2 regions of the Arthrobacter sp. NPDC057259 genome follow, and region 2 is predicted to be linked to the other one. Evidence: predicted binding sites of a transcription regulator. Region 2 holds the regulator's gene; the other holds the start of a gene.
The links. Region 2 encodes LexA, which represses DNA repair genes until DNA is damaged. Its sites were predicted from a motif close to TCGAACANNTGTTCGA; they were not measured.

Region 1 (9,839 bases), on a different contig from region 2:
GGTGCCCTTCGTCAGGGTTTTCAGTTCCGGCTTGTGCTCCTCGAGCTCCACCGGGAAGCCCAGGGGCGCGGAGGACTTCGAGCCGGCCTGGAAGACGGACTTGACGATCTTGTCTTCCAGCGAGTGGTAGGACATCACGACGACCCGGCCGCCGAGGGCGATCGAGGCCACGGCGGCGGGGATGGCGCGTTCCAGCACGTCGAGTTCCTCGTTGACCTCGATGCGCAGGGCCTGGAAGGTCCGCTTGGCCGGGTGTCCGCCGGACTTGGCGGCGCCGGCGGGGACGACGGCGCGGATGGTGTCGACCAGCTGGGCGGTGGTGGTGAAGGGACGCTCGGCGCGGGCGGCGACGATCCGGTTGGCGATCCGGCCTGCGAACTTCTCCTCGCCCCACTTGCGGATGATCCGGACCAGGTCCTCTTCGCTGTAGGTATTGACGACGTCGGCCGCGGTGATCCCGCGGCTGGTGTCCATCCGCATGTCCAGCGGCGCGTCGAAGGAGTAGGCGAAGCCCCGGTCCCGTTCGTCCAGCTGCAGGGAGGAGACGCCCAGGTCCATCAGGATGCCGTGGACCTCACTGAAGCCGAGGTCCTCGATCACCTCGGCGATTTCGTCGTAGACCGCGTGGACCAGGTCGGTGCGGTCGGCGAACGGGGCCAGCCGCTCCCCCGCCAGGGCAAGGGCTTCCTCGTCCCGGTCGATGCCGATCAGGTGCAGGTCCGGGAACCGCTGCAGCATCGCTTCCGAGTGGCCGCCCATCCCGAGCGTCGCGTCCACGACGACGGGCGTCTCGCCCCGGCGCCGGGCCGCGTCGAATCCCGGGGCCAACAAATTGATGCACCGGTCCTTGAGGACCGGTACATGGCGTTCGGACGTAGGCTTCGCCTGGTTTGAGTCGTCACTCATGCCTGCGTCCTTTCCTGGGTTGGCGGTACTGGAGGGTGCTTCTTGGTCCAGATCCCCATCCGCGCCTATCCTGCGGTCCGCCTGGCTCCGGGGAAGTGAGCCAGGTGGGTGCGGGATGGGCGGCTGGAGATCTCGATCAAGAAGCGGTGGTGGGGCTGCGGCGCCGGGGGCTAGAGAATCCCCGGGATGGCGTCGTCGGTTTCCGAGAAGGCGGTTTCCTTCTCAGCCAGGTACTCGTTCCAGGCCTGGGCGTCCCAGATCTCCGCGCGGGTTCCGGCGCCGATGACGGCCAGCTCCCTGCCGAGTCCTGCGTACTCCCGGAGCGCCGGCGGAATCGTCACGCGCCCCTGCTTGTCAGGTACCTCGTCTGAGGCTCCAGAGAGGAAAACGCGGATGTAGTCACGGGCCTGCTTGGAGGACAGTGGAGCCTCCCGCATCTGCTCGTGAACCCGGCCGAATTCCGCCTCACTGAAGACGTAGATGCAACGTTCCTGGCCCCTTGTGAGAACCAGCCCCCCGGCCAGTTCCTCGCGGAACTTTGCCGGCAGGATGATGCGGCCCTTCTCGTCCAGGCGTGGTGAATGAGTGCCGAGAAACACGGCCCACCACCCGTCTGTTCTTGGAAGTCCAACGTCCCCTGTGCTGCCACTACCCTCTTACGCGCTCCACATTACTCCACTTCACTCCCCCGTCAACGACATTCCGGCCTTTCGGCCACAATTTCGACACATTTTTTCTGGCGGCGTCCCGCGCCAACAAAGGGAAGGAGCCAAAGTGGGGCGCGGTGGAGGGCAGAAGGGGCCGGGTGGGGACCAAAAGGTGGGTTAAAAGGCGAAAGGCCCGCCGAAGCGGGCCTTTGTCGCGGAAACCGGGTGCCGGTGGTGTGAAGTGGAGGCGCTGCCGGTGGAGCGGGGTGGAGCAGGGTCTGTGGTCAGGCGTCCCCGCCGCGGTGCCGTTCTTCCCAGCGTTCCTCGAGGTTGCTCATGAAGGAGCTGCGGGGCTTGCCGGGTTTGCGGGGTGCTCCTCCGGTCTTGGCCTTGACGCCGCCGTTGCGCATGGTGGCGTAGTAGACGCCGCCGCCCATCACCACGAAGCCGAGGACCCCGACGATGATGTTCTGCAGCGAGACGCCGAGCAACAGCAGGAGGACGCCGGCGAGGGTGCCGAGGATTCCGATCACCAGGTGCCGGGTGGACCAGGAGCGGACCGGGTCCGATCCCATGGAACTGGCAAACTTGGGATCGTCCTCGTGCAGCTGCTTCTCAAGTTGCTCAAGCAACTTCTGTTCGTGCTCCGAGAGCGGCATCACGACCTCCTTTAATCCGCCAACGTCCGGATCTGACGCGGCCCTGTCCTACCTGCCCAACGTCCGGAACTCCCCGTCGGTTCCCGTCGTCCGCCATCGGACGACTGGCACCCTCGAGGCCGTTCACGGTCGCTTCCCCTGACACAGCCGGCAGTCCGAACGTTCCATCCAGCCGTTCGAAATCTACGTATAAATAAGGATAGTTTGTCGGGGCCCGTTCTGAAAGACGCCGAAAGTCCTCCGGCAACGCCCCGCCCGGGTCTCCGCCGCGTGGTCAGTCCGTACCCGGGGACGGGTCCAGCAGGCGGGCCGGAAGGACCGAGCTGGCGCCGAATTTCCGGGTCACCTTATCCAGGGCCTGCTCTGCGGCGCGCCAGTTGTCGTCCCGCCGGTCCAGGCTCAACTGCAGCGGCGCCTGCGCGGCCTCCTCCAGCTGTTCGGCCCGGATGCCGATCAGGCGGACGGCCATGGGGCGGTCCCCGACCGAGTCGAGCAACTGCACCGCCACGCCGTAGAGAAGCTGGGCGCTGTCCAGCGGGGTGCTGACGGTCCGGCTACGGGTAATGGTGGAGAAATCGGCGTAGCGCAGCTTGAGCGCGATGGTCCGCGCGTGCATGCCGGCGCTCCGGAGCCGTCCCGCGGTCCGGTGGGAGAGGCGCAGCAGCTCGCGGTGCAGCAGTGCCGCGTCGGTGGTGTCCACGGCGAACGTCTCCTCGGCGCCGATGCTCTTCTCCAGCCGCACCGGGGTGACCGGCCGCGGGTCGATGCCCCACGAGAGCCGGTGGACGTGTTCGCCGGTGGCGCCGAGGATTTTCCGCAGCGAGGGCAGCGGGGTGGCGGCAACATCGGCCACGGTGCGGATCCCCATCCGGGCCAGGACCTCGACCGTCTTGGCGCCCACGCCCCAGAGCGCGTTGACCGGCAGGGTGTGGAGATAGGGCACGGTCTCCTCCGGGGCGATCAGCAGCAGCCCGTCCGGCTTGCAGCGGGTGGAGGCGATCTTTGCCACGAACTTGCTGGCGGCGATGCCCACCGAGGCGGTGATGCCTAGCTCGGCCGAGACCCGGCGTCGGATCAAGGCGCCGATCTCCCGTGGCGGGCCCAGCCGGCGGATGGCGCCGCCGACGTCGAGGAACGCCTCGTCGACGCTGAGCGGTTCCACCAGGTCGGTGATCGAGCCGAAGATGGCCATGATCTGCCCGGACACTTCGTAGTAGAGCTTGTGGCGGGGTTCGATGATGACCGCGGCCGGGCACATCCGTGCGGCGAGGGCCATCGGCATGGCCGACTTGACGCCGAACTTGCGTGCTTCGTAGGAGGCGGAGAGGACGACGGACCGTTCCCCGGGGTAACCGACGATCACCGGCTTGCCCTTGAGTTCGGGCCGGGTCCGGAGCTCCACCGAGACGAAGAAGGCATCCATGTCCACGTGCAGGATGCTGCTGCCGCGCAGCTCACGCAGCGCATCGGCGCTCAACGCCGTTCCGCCGGATGATCCGCTGCCCGTTCCGGCACTGCTGCCGCTCTCCTGCCCCACCGGATCAATCCTAGCCGCAGGGCCTGACTAAACTGGAGGCTGGATCCGGCATCAACACCAGGAGGAATGTCTTCGTGAAGGTAATTGGAGAGCGTACACGGGCCGTGGCCGCAGTCGCCGCGGCAGGGGCCCTGCTGGCCCTGACGGCCTGCACCTCCGGGGCGGGAGCGCCGGCCGCATCCTCGGCGGCCGCTCCGGCACCCACCGCGACGGCCTCCGTCACCGCCTCCCCGAGCCCGTCCGCCACGCCGGGCACCTCCGCCACCGTGGGTGCCCTGGTGGCCGGCTTCCCGCAGCAGCTCCTGCCGCTGATGCCGAACGCCAAGGTGGAATCCAGCAGCTTCGACAAGACCGGCTCCCCCGCCACCGTCGCCCTGGTGGGCAAGGTATCTGCGCCGTCCTCCGACGTCGTGGCCTATTACACCCAGCAGCTGGAGGGCCAGGGGTTCAAGGCCGTCCCGGGCGAGAAGGTCGGCGCCGTGGCGTCCAAGGACTTCGTCCGGGTCGACAACGAGACCGTTAACCTCGCCGTCGTCGAGGCCTCCGGGGTGTCCACCTTCACCATCGGCGCCAACGTCGCCCCCGGGTCCGTCAAGTGAGCCTGGCCGAACAACTCCGGGACGAACAGGCCGCCTACGTTGCCGCCGTGGCCGGGAAGCTCACCGAGTTCCTGACCGGGCGGGCCGCGATCATGTCAACCATCTCGCCGGACATCGACCCCCTGATGGGGTCCATCTCCAACCTGGTCACCGGTGGCAAGCGGCTCCGGGCGCTGATGTGCTACTGGGGCTGGCGGGGCGCCGGCGGAGACGCCGCCGCCGCCGAGGTGATCACCGCGGGCTCGGCGCTGGAGCTGTTCCAGGCCGCGGCGCTGATCCACGACGACATCATTGACCGCTCCGACACCCGGCGCGGCGGCCCCAGCGTGCACCGCCGCTTCAGTGAACTGCACGGCGAGCAGGGCTGGGCCCTCGATCCCGAACGCTTCGGCCACGCCGCCGCCATCCTTACCGGCGACCTGTGCCTGTCCTTCAGCGAGGAATCCTTCACCGAGATCGGCAACCGCGCCGCCGCCGGCAGCCGGGCCCGGCTCATCTTCAACCTGATGCGCGCCGAGGTCATGGCGGGCCAGTACCTGGACATCCTCGAGGAGGTCGCCGGGCCGCGCCGCGACCGGGCCGGTGCCGTCAGCCGGGCGCAGTCCATCATCCGGTTCAAGTCCGCCAAGTACTCCACCGAGCATCCGCTGGCACTGGGCGGTGCGCTGGCCGGCGCCACCGATGCCCTGCTGCGCGGTTACTCGGCCTTCGCCCTGCCGCTCGGCGAGGCCTTCCAGCTGCGCGACGACGTCCTGGGCGTGTTCGGGGACCCGGTGACCACCGGCAAGCCCGCGGGCGATGACCTCCGCGAGGGCAAACGCACTGTCCTGGTGGCTTTTGCCCTGGAGATGGCCACCCCGGAGGAGTCCGGGTTCATCGACGCCCGGCTGGGCAGTCCGGGCCTGGGGGACGACGACGTCGAGGAGATCCGCCGGATCATCGTCGAGTGCGGAGCCCTGCAGGCCACCGAGACGCTGATCGAGGAATTCGGCCAGGCCGCCTTCGACGCGCTGGAGTCGCTCGAACTGGACGAGCTGCCGAAGACGGCCCTGCGCCGGCTCGCCGAGGCCGCCGTCAGCCGCGCGGCCTGACGCGCGTTAGCGGCAATAACAGCGACGACAGCACCGAGGACAACAGCAGCGTCAACAAAAAAGCGAAGGCCGTGCCCCTGGCAGAGTGACTGCCCCGGGCACGGCCTTCGCCGTTGACGCTGAAAGTTGATCCAGGAAACCGCCTCTGCGGTGCGCTACCAGGCCATCGTCTGGGCGCGGCGGCGGATCTCGGTCTTGCGGCCCTCGCGGAGGGCGTCGATCGGACGGCCCCGCAGGGATTCGTCCGCAGTGAACAGCCAGGTAATCAATTCCTCATCCGAATAACCGGCGTCGGAAAGGACCACAATGGTGCCCTTGAGGCTTTCCACCGCGTGGCCGTCCTGTATAAACGCCGCGGGCACGGAGCGGATGCGGCGGTCTCCCACCCGGATCGCCGCCAGCGCACGCTCGTCCAGCAGCGCATGAACCTTGGTGATGGAGACATTCAGCAGCTCGGCAACATCGGGCAGGGGCAGCCATTCGCCTACAAGGCTTTCTACATTACTCACGCGTCAAGAGTGCCATGTCGGGACGTATTGCGCCTAGTCAGCCGCGTCCCGGACGGTAATTCACCCCGCTCCGCAGCACCCGTCCACGACACACCCACAAAACGGTTTTACGGAATGTCAAACAGTTCTTGTGCTATTTCCCAATTCATGAGAGATTCACATAGATCACATTTGTAACTGGGGTATCTAGAGTCACACTGGCAACACCAGTAACACCGGCCTGACCTGCAGCGTTCGCCGCTGAGAAGAGGATCTTTCCCATGACGACGTCCCGTGCGCCGAAGCCAACCCCTAGGCCCGGCCTCCCGCTGATCGCGGCCACGACGGCGGCCCTGCCCGCCGTCGTCCTGTCTTCGCTGGCGATCGCCCAACCGGCCGCCGCGGAATCCCGGCCGCGCGCCATCCCGGCCACCTTGGCCGCCGCCATGAAGGCCCAGGCCGCCGGGCTCACCGCCCAGGCCCTGCCGTCCGCGATTATCCCGGCCGCCGCCGTCTCCACCACCATCCCGGCGGCATTCCAGCCGGCCCAGGCGCCCGCCCCGGCCGAGTACACGATTTCCCGCGGCGATACCGTCAGCGCGATCGCCGGCAAGTTTGGCCTGGACACCTACCAGGTCCTGAAGCTGAACAACATGCAGCCGAACTCGATCATCTACCCGGGCCAGAAGATCAAGCTCAGCGGCAACGCGGTCGCCTCCCCCCAGGCCCCCGCCGCGCCGTCGGCCCCGGCCCCCGCTCCCGCCGGCGGCCAGTCCTACACCGTGAAGTCCGGCGACACCCTCAGCGCGATCGCCGCCCGCAGCGGCGTCCAGCTCTCCGATGTCCTGAACTGGAACGGGCTGAACATGCGCTCGATTATCTACCCGGGCCAGCAGATCAAGGTGGGTGGCGGTTCCGCCCCCGCCGCCCCGGCACCGGCGGCCCCCGCCCCGGTGGCAGCCCCCGCGCCGTCCGCACCCGCGCCGGCACCGGCCCCCGCCTCCGGCTCCTACACCGTGAAGTCCGGCGACACCCTCTCCGGTATCGCGGCTAAGAACGGCGTGAAGCTCGCCGACATCCTCTCGGCGAACCGGCTGACCATGAGCAGCATCATCTACCCGGGCAACAAGCTGGTCATCCCGGGTGCGGGTTCCTCCACCACGGTCAACCCGAGCTCCAGCACGCCGCCGGCCACGGTCACGCCGCTGGTCCCGAGCACCTTCCTCGGCTTCAGCTACCCGGAGGCCGTGGTCAGCTCCGCCAACGCGAACAAGGCGATCCTGAACGCCTCGCCGGTGCCCAGCACCGCGCAGATGAAGCAGATCGTCGCGGACACCGCGCGCCGGATGGGCGTCGACCCGTCCCTGGCCATGGCCTTCGCTTTCCAGGAGTCCAGCTTCAACCAGCGCTCGGTTTCCCCCGCCAATGCCATTGGCACCATGCAGGTCATCCCGTCCTCGGGACAGTGGGCCTCGGACCTGGTGGGCCGCAAGCTGAACCTGCTGGACCCGTACGACAACGCCACGGCCGGCGTCGCCATCATCCGCCAGCTGGTCCGCACCAGCAAGGACCTGGACACCGCGATCGCCGGTTACTACCAGGGCCAGTACTCGGTGAGCAAGAACGGCATGTACGACGACACCAAGGCGTACGTCGCGTCCATCAAGCGGCTGCAGCAGCAGTTCAGCTGACCACGGCTTCGCGCGGGGCTGAGCCCTCCGTCGCGTAACGATACGGGCCCGGATTGCATGTCAATCCGGGCCCGTTTCTGTGCAGAACGTAGGATCGAATGGTGCAGGACTACACTTCGGATGCTCTCGTCGGGACCCTCGTGGACAACCGGTACCTGGTTCGCTCCAAGCTGGCCAGGGGCGGCATGTCCACCGTCTACCTCGCAACGGACCGCCGCCTGGAGCGGGATGTGGCGCTCAAGGTCCTGCACCCGCACATGGCCGGGGACCCGCAGTTCCTGGACCGCCTGGGCCGGGAGGCGAAGGCTGCGGCCCGGCTCTCCCACCCGCACGTGGTGGGCATGCTGGACCAGGGCGAGGACGGCCCGCTGGCCTACCTGGTCATGGAGTACATCAAGGGCCACACGCTCCGGGACATGCTCAAGGAACGCGGCGCCCTCACGCCGAGGCTGGCCCTGGCCTACATTGACCCCGTGGTTGAGGGCCTCGCCGCCGCGCACGCCGCCGGGCTGATCCACCGTGACGTGAAGCCGGAGAACGTCCTGATCGCCGACGACGGCCGGATCAAGATCGGTGACTTCGGCCTCGCGCGGGCCGTCACGACGTCGACCAGCACCGGCGCGCTGATCGGCACGGTGGCGTACCTCTCCCCCGAGCTGGTGATGGGCCGGCAGGCCGATGCCCGCAGCGACATCTACTCCCTGGGCATTATGCTCTACGAGATGCTCACCGGCCGGCAGCCGTTCGACGGCGAGGTTCCCATCCAGGTGGCCTACCAGCACGTGAACTCCAGTGTGGGCGCGCCCTCGCTCCTGGTGCCGGGACTGGCCGGAGAAATCGATGAGCTGGTGCAGTGGTGCACCGCCAACGACCCCGACAAGCGCCCGGTGGACGGGCAGGCCCTGCTCTCCGAGCTGCGCCACATCCGGACCAACCTCAGCGACGCCGAACTCGACCTGCAACCGCCCGCCGCCCGTCCGCTCTCCCCCGCGCTGCCCGCTGCCGCGGCCGGAGCCGCTGGTACGGCCGCGGGTGCCGCTGCGGGCGCCGCTGCCGACGACGGCGGGGCGCACACCGAGTTCCTCGGCGCCCTTCCGCAGCCCACCGAAGTGATCGGCCGCGGCGGCAGCAACCCCACCACCGTGATCCCGGGAACGTCCCGTCCGCCGACCCGGGGAGCCGCCGCCGGCGGCTTCGGCCCGCTGACCGCCCCCGGCGACTCCGACGACGGCGACTCGCCCTACGGCGACTCAGGCGACAGCGGCTCCGGATTCGGGGCGGAGGCCTGGGCCGGGGACGCCGCCGCGCCGCCGGCCAGCAAGCGCGCCCAGCGCAAGCTGGACCGGGACGAGGAGAAGGCCCGCCAGCGGGCCGCCGCCACCCCCAGCCGCACCCTTCGGCCCGGCAACCCCCGCCGCCGCGGCCTGGTCTGGATCGTGGTGCTGGTGCTGGCGGCAGTCCTCGCCGCCGGGGCCGGATGGTTCTTCGGGATGGGTCCCGGCTCGCCCGGCACCGTGCCGCAGGTGGGCAACAAGACCGTCGCCGAGGCCCAGGCCCTGCTGCGGACGGCCGGTTTCAACTCGACCACCCGGGACGTCTACGACGACAGCGTCTCCCCCGGCCTGGTGGTCGGCTCGGAACCCCCGGCCGGCAAGGTCATCCGCAAGTTCGAAGCGGTCTCCCTGGCCGTCTCCAAGGGCCCGGAGCTCTTCCCGCTGCCCGGGCTGACCGGCAAGTCCCTGGACGAGGCGAAGACGGCGCTCAACGGCGCCGGCATGGCGCTGGGCCCGGTCACCCAGACCTTCGACGAGTCCGCCCCGGCCGGTGCCGTGCTGGCTCAGGACCCGGCCGGGGGCACGCCCGCCAAGCACGGCACCCCGGTGGGCCTGACAGTCTCCAAGGGACCGCAGCCCATCCCCGTCCCGGATGTGCGCGGCAAGGACCAAGACGCCGCCGCCAAGGCCCTGCAGGCCGCCGGGCTGCAACCCGTCGTCGCTCCCGAACCCGTCTTCGACCGCTCGGTGCCCAAGGGCGCCGTCGTCAGCCAGGACCCCGCCGGAGGCGCCACCCTCACCCGCGGCGGCTCGGTCACCCTGACCATCTCCAAGGGGCCGCGGATGGTGGACGTGCCCAGCTTCGTGGGCAAGCAGGCCAAGGAGGCCCGCGACGCGCTGGAGAAACTCGGCTTCAAGGTGCAGGTGGAGAACATCCTGGGCGGGTT
Region 2 (9,839 bases):
GCTCTGCGAACGCCTGCTCGCGGCCCGCGAGAACCGCGAGGTGGTGTGGTTCTCGCGGCAGAGCACCTTCGACCCGCAGCAGGGCTACTCGCAGCCGGATGATTCGGCGCCCGTGCTGATCAACATCGCCCCGCTCAGCGTGGCCGGGCGGCTGCGGGAGGGCCTGTTCGCGGACCACACCGTGGTGCTGACCTCGGCCACCCTCGCCATCGGCTCGGCCTTCGAACCGGCCGCGGGGGGCCTGGGCCTGGTGGGCCCCGGCGCCCCGAGCTGGACCGGCGTCGACGTCGGGTCGCCGTTCGAATACCCCAAGCAGGGCATCCTCTACGTCGCCAAGCACCTGCCCAAACCGGGCCGGGGGACCGCGCCCGAGGCCCTGGACGAGCTCGAGAAGCTGATCCGCGCCTCCGGCGGCGGCGCGCTCTGCCTCTTCTCCTCCCGGCGCGCCGCGGAGGAGGCCGCCGACGCGCTCCGGCCGCGGCTGGGCCTGAGCATCCTCTGCCAGGGCGAATCCACCATGACCGCGCTGGTCAAGCAGTTCGCGGACGAACCGGACACCTGCCTCTTCGGCACCATGTCCCTGTGGCAGGGCGTTGACGTGCCCGGCAACTCCTGCCGGCTGGTGGTGATCGACCGGATCCCGTTCCCGCGGCCGGACGATCCGCTGATGACGGCCCGCTCCCGGGCCGTGGCGCAGGCCGGGGGCAACGGCTTCATGAGCGTCTCGGCCACGCACGCGGCGATCCGGCTGGCGCAGGGCGCGGGCCGGCTGATCCGTTCGACGTCGGACCGCGGCGTGGTGGCGGTGCTGGACTCACGGCTGTCCACCGAGCGTTACGGCGGCTTCCTCCGGGCCGCGCTGCCGCCGTTCTGGGCCACGACGGACCCGGCGGTGGCCGTGGCGTCGCTGGAGCGGCTCGCGAAAGAAGCCGCGCAGGGGTCGTAGGCCCCCGGGGCAGGGACGTTTTGGCGGGGTTTGGCGGCGCTCAGGCCTCGGCGTCCGGGCGGGGTGGGGGGCCTCAGGTCCGGGCGTTCAGCGCGTTCAGCCGGTCCCTGGCCGGCGGCGTTGCCCGCGCTACAGGGAGCGGAGGACCGAGACGACCTTGCCCATGATGACGGCGTGGTCGCCCAGGATCGGTTCGTACTGGGTGTTCTGCGGCAGCAGCCAGGTGTGGCCGTCGCGCTGCCGGAACGTCTTGACCGTGGCTTCGTCATCGAGGAGGGCGGCCACGATGTCGCCGTTGACGGCGTCGTTCTGCCGGCGCACGACCACCCAGTCCCCGTCGCAGATCGCGGCGTCGATCATGGAGTCACCCGCGACCTTGAGCATGAACAGCTCACCGTGGCCCACGAGCTGGCGCGGCAGGGGGAGGACGTCCTCCACCACCTGGTCGGCCAGGATCGGGCCACCGGCGGCGATCCGGCCCACAAACGGGACCATCGCCGTGTCCGTGGCGCTGGCCAGTTCCGACACCGCGAGTCCGCCGACGGCCTTCAGCCCGCGGGGCTGTTCGACGCCGGAAATCGGGGTGGATCCCTCGTCCAGGGTCAGCGGCATCAGGACTTCCATGGCGCGGGGACGCTTGGGGTCCCGGCGCAGGTAGCCCAGCTTCTCCAGCTGGGAGAGCTGGTGGGTCACACTGGAGAGGCTGGCCAGCCCCACCGTGTCCCCGATCTCGCGCATTGACGGCGGATAGCCGTTGTTCGTCACGGACCGCTGGATGGTTTCGAGGATCTTCTTCTGACGGACGGTGAGGCTCTTGGGCGCCCGGGCAGGCTGGGCGCCGCGCCGGGTTGCCCTCCCGCCGGTGGCTTGTGCTGCCATGGTCGCCGTGCCTTCCGTTCGTGGTGCGGATCCGTGGCCGGCGGACCGAGTGAAGCGGCCCGATTGCTGCGAATCCTAAAAATGTCAGTGCCTGCCGTTTGACTGCTCTTGATCACCGCTGGCGGGTGTTCGACAGGTTTCAGACTGCAGGTGCGGAGTGCGGGTCCCTCGAGGGACCGGTTCCGTGCTTCAAAAATAGGTCAGCCGCCGGTGTTTTTCAAACATTTGTTCTAGCGAGTCTCGACAGAGTTCGTTCATAGGTGCTAAAAAGAGAACAGCAAGATTCGAAGATGTGTTCGAAGATTGCGAGTGGAGAACCACGGCCGGTTTCGGCTTTGTGTTCGAAGCGAATGATGGTTCAGCCGGTTGGCGGCAGGTACGAGGAGTACGCCGGGCGGCAACGACAAGTCCAGGAGGGCTCAGTTCATGTCAGCAAGAAGCGCTTTCGCCGGTTCGCAGTTTTCCGACGCCGGAAGGCCGGCACTGTATCTCGTGCCGGATACCGCCACGGCCTTCTCCGGGGCGGTAGCTCCGTTCGCGGCCCCGGCCGACGCTTACGCGACCGCCGGGAGCGCGTCAGCTGTACGCCGGGCCCACTCATCGGCCCAGGCTCCCTTGCGGCTGACCCGGCGGGGACGCTTCGTCTTCTTCGGACTGCCCCTGATCCTGCTCGCGGCCCTGCTGCTGTCCCTGGCAGGCTTCCTGACCGCGCCGGCGAAGGCCGCCGATTCCCCGGCATCGCTGGCGACCACCCCGACGGTCACCGTGACCGTGCAGCCCGGGGAGTCCCTGTGGACCATCGCCGGCACCGTCGACCCGAAACGGGATCCGCGGGACGTGGTCGCCGAGATCGTGCAGCTGAACAACCTCGACGCCGCACCGGTCCTGCCCGGCCAGCAGCTCTTCGTTCCGACCCCCTGAGCTGAATCCCCCGGGACGGAGCGTCCGCCGACCTCGGGATGGCCATTCGCCGGCCGCGGGATGGGCCTTCGTTGGTCACGGTTTCGGGCCAGACAGTCCTCTCACTTAAACTGGGGACGTGACTGACCAGCTTGAGCGACTCAACCGACTTCCCCTCCGGACCAACCTGCGGGGCCTGCGCCCCTACGGTGCTCCCCAGCTGGACGTTCCGATTCTCCTGAACGTCAACGAGAACACCCATGGCGTCCCCGCCGACGTGCGGGCAGCGATCGCGGAGGCCGTCACCGAGGCGGCCGCCGGGCTCAACCGCTATCCGGACCGGGAGTTCACCGAACTCCGCGGGGCGCTGGCCGAATACCTTGGCCACGGGCTGGACGCCACGAACATCTGGGCCGCCAACGGTTCCAATGAGGTGCTGCAGCAGATTCTCCAGGCCTTCGGCGGTCCAGGCCGCAACGCCCTCGGTTTCCCTCCCACGTACTCCATGTACCCGCTGCTCGCTGCCGGAACGGACACCGGCTACGTCGCCGGCGTCCGCGGTGAGGGCTACAGCCTGACCGCCGAGTCCGCCGCCCGGCAGGTCCGCGAGCTGCAGCCGAACATCGTCTTCCTCTGCTCGCCCAACAACCCCACCGGCACGGGCCTTGGCCTTGATGTCGTCGAAGCCGTCTACGAGGCGGGGGAGGCCAGCCAGGCCATCATCATCGTCGACGAGGCGTACCACGAGTTCGCCCACGAGGGCACCCCGAGCGCCCTGACCCTGCTGCCGGGCCGGGAACGGCTGATCGTCTCCCGCACCATGAGCAAGGCCTTCGCCCTCGCCGGTGCCAGGATCGGCTATATGGCCGCGGCGCCCGAGGTCACCGACGCGCTGCGCCTGGTGCGCCTGCCGTACCACCTCTCCGCCATCACCCAGGCCACCGCACTCGCCGCCCTCCGGCACCGCGAGGCACTGATGGCCGACGTCGAGGACATCAAGCGGCAGCGCGATCGGATCGTCACCGAGCTGACCCGAATGGGCCTTACCCCGGCGTCGTCGGACTCGAACTACGTCTTCTTCGGCGGGCTCACGGACCCGCACCGGGTCTGGCAGGAACTACTCGACGCCGGCGTTCTGGTCCGCGACGTCGGCATCCCCGGCCATCTCCGGGTCACCGCCGGAACCGAGGCGGAGACCACCGCCTTCCTGGAGGCCCTTGAACGGATCCTCACCGCCCACCGCGGCTGAGCCCGCGTCCACCCCCACCTTCCGCACCGCCGGGTCAGCCCCGCCGGCCCCGCGCGACCGCCCCTGCGACCGCCGGGCGTCCCGGGCGTGCCGGGCCCTAGACTTGATCCAGGACCCGCGCGCCGCCGTCACAGGCCGGGCGACCGCCACCTAGCCAAAAGGACACCCATATGAGCACCACCGGATCAGCCGCTGCCCAGGCCCGGACCGCCCGCCTGGAACGGACCACCAGCGAATCCTCCGTCCTGGTCGAGATCGACCTGGACGGCACCGGCGTCTCGGACATCAGCACCTCGGTGCCGTTCTACGACCACATGCTGACCGCCCTGAGCAAGCACTCGCTGATCGACATGACCGTCAAGGCCACCGGTGACACCCACATCGACGTGCACCACACCGTCGAAGATGTCGCCATCACCTTCGGCGAGGTCCTCAAGACCGCACTGGGCACCAAGGCCGGGATCCGCCGCTTCGGCGAGGCCACCGTGCCCCTCGACGAGGCCCTCGCACACGCCGTCGTGGACGTCTCCGGCCGTCCCTACCTGGTCCACGCCGGCGAACCCGCCGGGCAGGAATACCACCTGATCGGCGGCCACTTCACCGGCTCGCTGACCCGCCACGTCTTCGAGGCCATCACGCTGCACGCCGGAATCTGCCTGCACATGAACGTCACCGCCGGCCGCGACCCGCACCACATCGTCGAGGCCCAGTTCAAGGCGTTCGCCCGGGCGCTCCGTGCCGCCGTCGAGCCGGACCCCCGCGTCGAGGGCATTCCCTCCACCAAGGGCGCACTGTGACCGGGAAGGTGCTGCGCGACGGCGCCATCATCGATCCGGAGGCCGGCCGCAAGCCCGCCTCCCCGGAGGGCAAGCCCACCGTCACCGTCCTGGACTACGGCTCCGGCAACGTCCGCTCCGCCGTGCGCGCCCTCGAGCGCGCCGGCGCCGAGGTCATCCTCAGCTCCAAGCCCGAGGACGTCCTCAACGCCGACGGCCTGGTGGTCCCCGGCGTCGGCGCCTTCGAAACCGTCATGAACGAACTGAAGGCCGTCGATGCCATCCGGATGATCGGCCGCCGCGTCGCCGGCGGCCGGCCGGTGCTGGCCATCTGCGTCGGCCTCCAGGTCCTCTTCGAGGCCGGCGTGGAGCACGGCACGGTCGCCGAAGGCATGGGGGAGTGGCCAGGCAAGGTCGAGCTGCTGCCCGCCGACGTCGTCCCGCACATGGGCTGGAACACCGTCGACGTGCCGGAGGGCTCGCTGCTGTTCGACGGGGTGGAGAAGGAACGCTTCTACTTCGTGCACTCCTACGGCGTCCAGCACTGGGACTTCGACGTGATCCAGCCGCGGATGGCAGCACCGCTGGTGACCTGGTCCGAACACGGCGCCCCGTTCATCGCGGCGGTGGAGAACGGCCCGCTCTGCGCCACTCAGTTCCACCCGGAGAAGTCCGGGGACGCGGGCGCCCGCCTGCTGCGCAACTGGGTCGGGAGCCTGCGCCCCGCCCGCAACGCCGGCACAGGCACCACTGCGGAAGCCCCGGCAACCCCGGAAGCGACCGCCTGAATGTGGTCCCTGGTACTGATGGGCCTCGCCGGGCTGCTGGTGGGCGGAGCGCTCTCCTTCCGCCAGCAGAAAAGCCCGCTCTGGGTCCAGATCGTCTTCTACATTCTGGCCGGCATGTCCCTGCTGGCCGCCTACCTGCTGACCCTGCCCGGCGCCTGACGCCCCGCGCCGCCCCCGCCACCTACCTTGTGAGGACTTCACGATGACCACCGAAAACCCGCTGCCGATCCTGGAACTGCTCCCCGCCGTCGACGTCGTCAATGGCCAGGCCGTGCGCCTGGTCCAGGGCGAGGCCGGCAGCGAAACAAGCTACGGCACCCCCCTCGAAGCGGCCCTGAACTGGCAGGAACAGGGCGCCGAGTGGGTCCACCTGGTGGACTTGGACGCTGCCTTCGGCCGCGGTTCGAACGCGGAGCTGTTGCGCGAGGTGGTCGGCCGGCTGGACATCAAGGTGGAACTCTCCGGTGGCCTGCGCGACGACGAATCCCTCGAACGCGCCCTGGACCTCGGCGTCGGCCGCGTCAACCTCGGCACCGCCGCGCTGGAGAACCCGGAGTGGACCGACCGGGTGATCGAACGCTTCGGCGACAAGATCGCCGTCGGCCTCGACGTGCGCGGCACCACCCTGGCCGGCCGCGGCTGGACCAAGGAGGGCGGCGACCTCTGGGAGGTCCTCGGCCGCCTCGAGGAGGCCGGCTGCGCCCGCTACGTCGTCACCGACGTCACCAAGGACGGCACCCTGCAAGGCCCCAACGTGGAGCTGCTGCGCCAGATGGTCGAGAAGACCGGCAAGCCCGTCGTCGCCTCCGGCGGCATCTCCAGCCTCGAGGACCTCAAGGTCCTCCGCTCCCTGGTCCCGCTCGGGGTCGAGGGCGCGATCATTGGCAAGGCGCTCTACAACGGCAACTTCACCCTGCCCGAGGCACTCGACGTCGCCGGCCGCCGCTAGGCCGGTCCCTTCATGCCGCAGGAAACAGTGCCGCAGGAACCCCAGCCCGGCCACCGCGCCCTCCCCGGCCACATCGCCGCCGCCCTCGCCGGCGCCGGGGGAGCGACGGACTCCGCCGGGCAGCCCTGGGCAGGACGCAGCCTGGCCGGCGACGGAGCGACCATCCATAACTTCGAGGACGACGACGGCGCGGCCGACGCCGGCTACCTCGCCGCCGTCGCGGCCCTCGCGGCAGGCACCGGGGACGAAGCCGGTGTCGTCGCGGCCCTCGCCACGGCCCGGGTCTTCGTGCCGATCGTCGCCAGCCTCGCGGAGGAGGGCGACGCCGTGGCCGGGGCCCACGGGACCGGGCTGCACGGGGACAAGCAGGCCGACATGGCGCTGGTGACCCTCAAGGCGCCGGACGGCCGCACCGCCCTGCCGGTCTTCACCTCCGCGGAGAACCTCACCGCCTGGCACCCCGAGGCCCGCCCGGTGGCCGTCTACGCCGCCCGCGCCGCGCTCTCCGCCGTCGCCGAGCATGCCGAACTGCTGGTCCTGGACCCCGGCTCGGCCGCCACGTTCGTGGTGCGCCGCCCGGCCGTATGGGCGCTGGCCAAGCAGCACGGCTGGGTCCCCAGCTACCGGGACCAGGCGGTGGCCGACGCCGTCGCCGCCTCCGCGGCCGGGGTAAGGGCGCTGCGCCGGGTCGAACTGCGCCCCGGCGGGGGAGTGGCCTCGGCGCAGGCCGACGGGACGCAGCTGCCCGGCGGCGGTGCCGGGCCGGAACTGCGCGTGGTGCTGTACCTTGAAGACGGGCTCAGTGCCGCCGAGGTGCAATCCCTGGTGGCCGGCCTGAACGAGGACTGGGCCCGGAATGAAGCTTTCGCCGAGCGGGTTGACTCGATCGAAATCAAGCTGCAGCGCGCAGCACCCTGACCGGCGGCCCGCCTCTCCCGCGGTGCCGGTCACGGGCCGCGCCACCGAGAGAAATGCAAGGCAAAGGAACGCCGTCCCGTGAACTTCGCGCTTTACCGTGAGCTGCTGGCAGTGCGGCCCATCAGGAACCTACTGATTGTCGGGATGGTGGCCCGCATCCCGCACTCGGCCGCGGGCGTGCTCCTGACCCTGCACATCGTCCTCACCCTGGGCCAGGGCTACGCCGCGGCCGGGACCGCCGCCGCCGTCATGACCATCGGCATCGCCGTCGGCGCCCCGTGGCGCGGCCGCCGGGTGGATACCGTGGGCCTGCGCCGGGCACTGATCCCGTCCGTCCTCTCGGAGACGGTGATCTGGACCATCGCCCCGCACGTCAGCTACCAGTTGCTGTTGCCGCTGGTGTTCGTCGGCGGCCTCTTGACCCTGCCGATCTTCAGCGTGGTCCGGCAGTCCCTGGGCATCCTGGCCACCGGGGACCAGCGCCGCACCGCGTTCGCCCTGGACGCCATTAGCACCGAACTGGTCTTCATGATCGGTCCGGCCGCCGGCGCGATCGTCGCCACCGCCGGCTACTCCGTGCTGGGCCTCGGCATCGTGGGCGTCGCCACCTCACTGTCCGGGCTCTTCCTGATGTGGATGAACCCGCCCACGCGGTCCGTCGCCACCGACGCCGAGCCCGAGGCCGCCTTCGAGGCGGATCAGCAGCAGGGCGCCGAGGCCGCCGTCGTCGCGGCCGCCCCCGCGCACCTGCAGGAGGCAGCGGCGGAACTGGCTCCCCTCGCCGCCGCCGAGCACCGCCGTCAGGATCGGCTGGGACTGCGGCACAAGGTGCGGCACAACTTCGCCTGGTTCACTGCCTCGGTCGCCGCAGTCTTCGCCGTCGCCGCCGGCTCCGGCATGGTCCTCAGCGGCACCGACGTCGGCATCGTCGCCGCCTTGCAGACCGGCGGCCACCAGGCCGAGATCGGCATCGTCTTTCTGTTCTGGTGCGCCGCCTCGGTGATCGGCGGCGTGGTCTACGGCGCCATGCACCGGCCCGTTTCCCCGGTGCTCCTGCTGCTCGGCATGTCCGCCCTGACCCTGCCGATGGCGTTCGCCCACGACACCTGGGCCCTGGCGTTCCTGTCCCTGCTGCCGGGCGTGCTCTGCGCCCCGGTACTCTCCGCCGCCTCGGAGAAGGTGGCCGACCTGGTTGACGAGGAACGACGTGGCGAGGCGATGGGCTGGTACGGCTCGGCCCTGACCGGCGGTGTGGCGCTCGGCGCTCCGCTGGCCGGGCTCTTCATCGACGGCGTGGGCGCCGGGGCGGGCTTCGTCTCGGTCGGCGCGGCCGGGGTGCTGCTCTGCCTCGTGGGTCTGGTGCTCCAGCGCCGGCGCAGGCGCCGGCTCGCCGCCGTCTGACGAGGGCCCAGTGCCTCCCGGCCTTAACGACGACGGCGGGCGGACCGCACTGGTCCGCCCGCCGTCGTCGTTACCGCCGTGTGTTTGTGGTCAGTTGACCGCGCCGGTGTACTTCTCGCCCGGGCCCTTGCCGGGCGCGTCCGGAATGACGGACTCCTCGCGGAAGGCCAGCTGCAGGGAGCGCAGGCCGTCGCGCAACGGTCCGGCGTGCTGGGAGCCGATCTCCGGTGCCGCCGCGGTGACCAGGCCCGCCAGTGCGGTGATGAGCTTGCGGGCCTCGTCGAGGTCCTTGAGTTCTTCGGCATTGTCCTCGGCGGCGAGGCCGAGCTTCACGGCGGCGGCACTCATCAGGTGCACGGCGGCGGTGGTGATGACCTCGATCGCGGGGACCTCGGAAATGTCGCGGATCTGCTGGGAGACGTCCGCCTGCTCGCCCGCCGGCTGGAAGACGTGCGAATTACGTTCTGGTGTACTCATGCTGGTAAGCTTGTCACAGACCGACTGGATGTCGTTATTTTGCCGGAGTCGCACAGATTCCAGTGAAGACGGCGTCCAGTTTGCAAGCGGAGATCTCTCCCACCCGCGTCAGCCGCGCGAATTCCTTCGGGAGTCAAGGTTGCCGGGTACCTGGTCGGGCGCTTGACCCACGCACTGCGTGCCGGACAAGCGCATGTTGCCCCACAGGGCGGCAGTTCCGATCTTCGAGGCCTTCGATTGCTACCGGCAATGGGAGGCCTTCTTCTTTTGCCGGAGAAGTACCCCCACGATCACAGGAGCTTTAACATTAGCGAGCCAAGAATCAATGAGCGTATCCGCGTCCCCGAGGTGCGGTTGGTCGGCCCTGCAGGTGAACAGGTAGGAGTCGTCCGTATTGAGGATGCCCTGCGTCTGGCTGCCGAGGCTGATCTGGATCTCGTTGAAGTTGCACCGCAGGCCAAGCCTCCGGTGTGCAAGCTGATGGACTTCGGCAAGTACAAGTACGAAGCCGCCGTCAAGGCACGCGAGGCCCGGAAGAATCAGACCAACACGGTGC

Region 1: the regulator LexA is predicted to act here: its motif matches at 6,066-6,081, upstream of ACFUCU_RS13015 (LysM peptidoglycan-binding domain-containing protein).

The regions. Positions count from the first base shown of each region.
Region 1 is NZ_JBHUYA010000007.1:165,012-174,850, forward strand. It holds gene rsmH (16S rRNA (cytosine(1402)-N(4))-methyltransferase RsmH) at 1-906, opposite strand, end outside; gene mraZ (division/cell wall cluster transcriptional repressor MraZ) at 1,077-1,505, opposite strand; gene ACFUCU_RS12990 (DUF3040 domain-containing protein) at 1,838-2,212, opposite strand; gene dinB (DNA polymerase IV) at 2,487-3,689, opposite strand; gene ACFUCU_RS13000 (hypothetical protein) at 3,824-4,348, shown strand; gene ACFUCU_RS13005 (polyprenyl synthetase family protein) at 4,345-5,439, shown strand; gene ACFUCU_RS13010 (Rv2175c family DNA-binding protein) at 5,595-5,948, opposite strand; gene ACFUCU_RS13015 (LysM peptidoglycan-binding domain-containing protein) at 6,209-7,618, shown strand; gene ACFUCU_RS13020 (PASTA domain-containing protein) at 7,717-9,839, shown strand, end outside.
Region 2 is NZ_JBHUYA010000011.1:35,018-44,856, forward strand. It holds gene ACFUCU_RS15870 (ATP-dependent DNA helicase) at 1-946, shown strand, start outside; gene lexA (transcriptional repressor LexA) at 1,076-1,825, opposite strand; gene ACFUCU_RS15880 (LysM peptidoglycan-binding domain-containing protein) at 2,441-2,746, shown strand; gene ACFUCU_RS15885 (histidinol-phosphate transaminase) at 2,865-3,974, shown strand; gene hisB (imidazoleglycerol-phosphate dehydratase HisB) at 4,145-4,771, shown strand; gene hisH (imidazole glycerol phosphate synthase subunit HisH) at 4,768-5,538, shown strand; gene ACFUCU_RS15900 (hypothetical protein) at 5,539-5,697, shown strand; gene priA (bifunctional 1-(5-phosphoribosyl)-5-((5-phosphoribosylamino)methylideneamino)imidazole-4-carboxamide isomerase/phosphoribosylanthranilate isomerase PriA) at 5,741-6,487, shown strand; gene ACFUCU_RS15910 (SseB family protein) at 6,500-7,405, shown strand; gene ACFUCU_RS15915 (MFS transporter) at 7,484-8,806, shown strand; gene ACFUCU_RS15920 (DUF1844 domain-containing protein) at 8,897-9,283, opposite strand; gene infC (translation initiation factor IF-3) at 9,533-9,839, shown strand, end outside.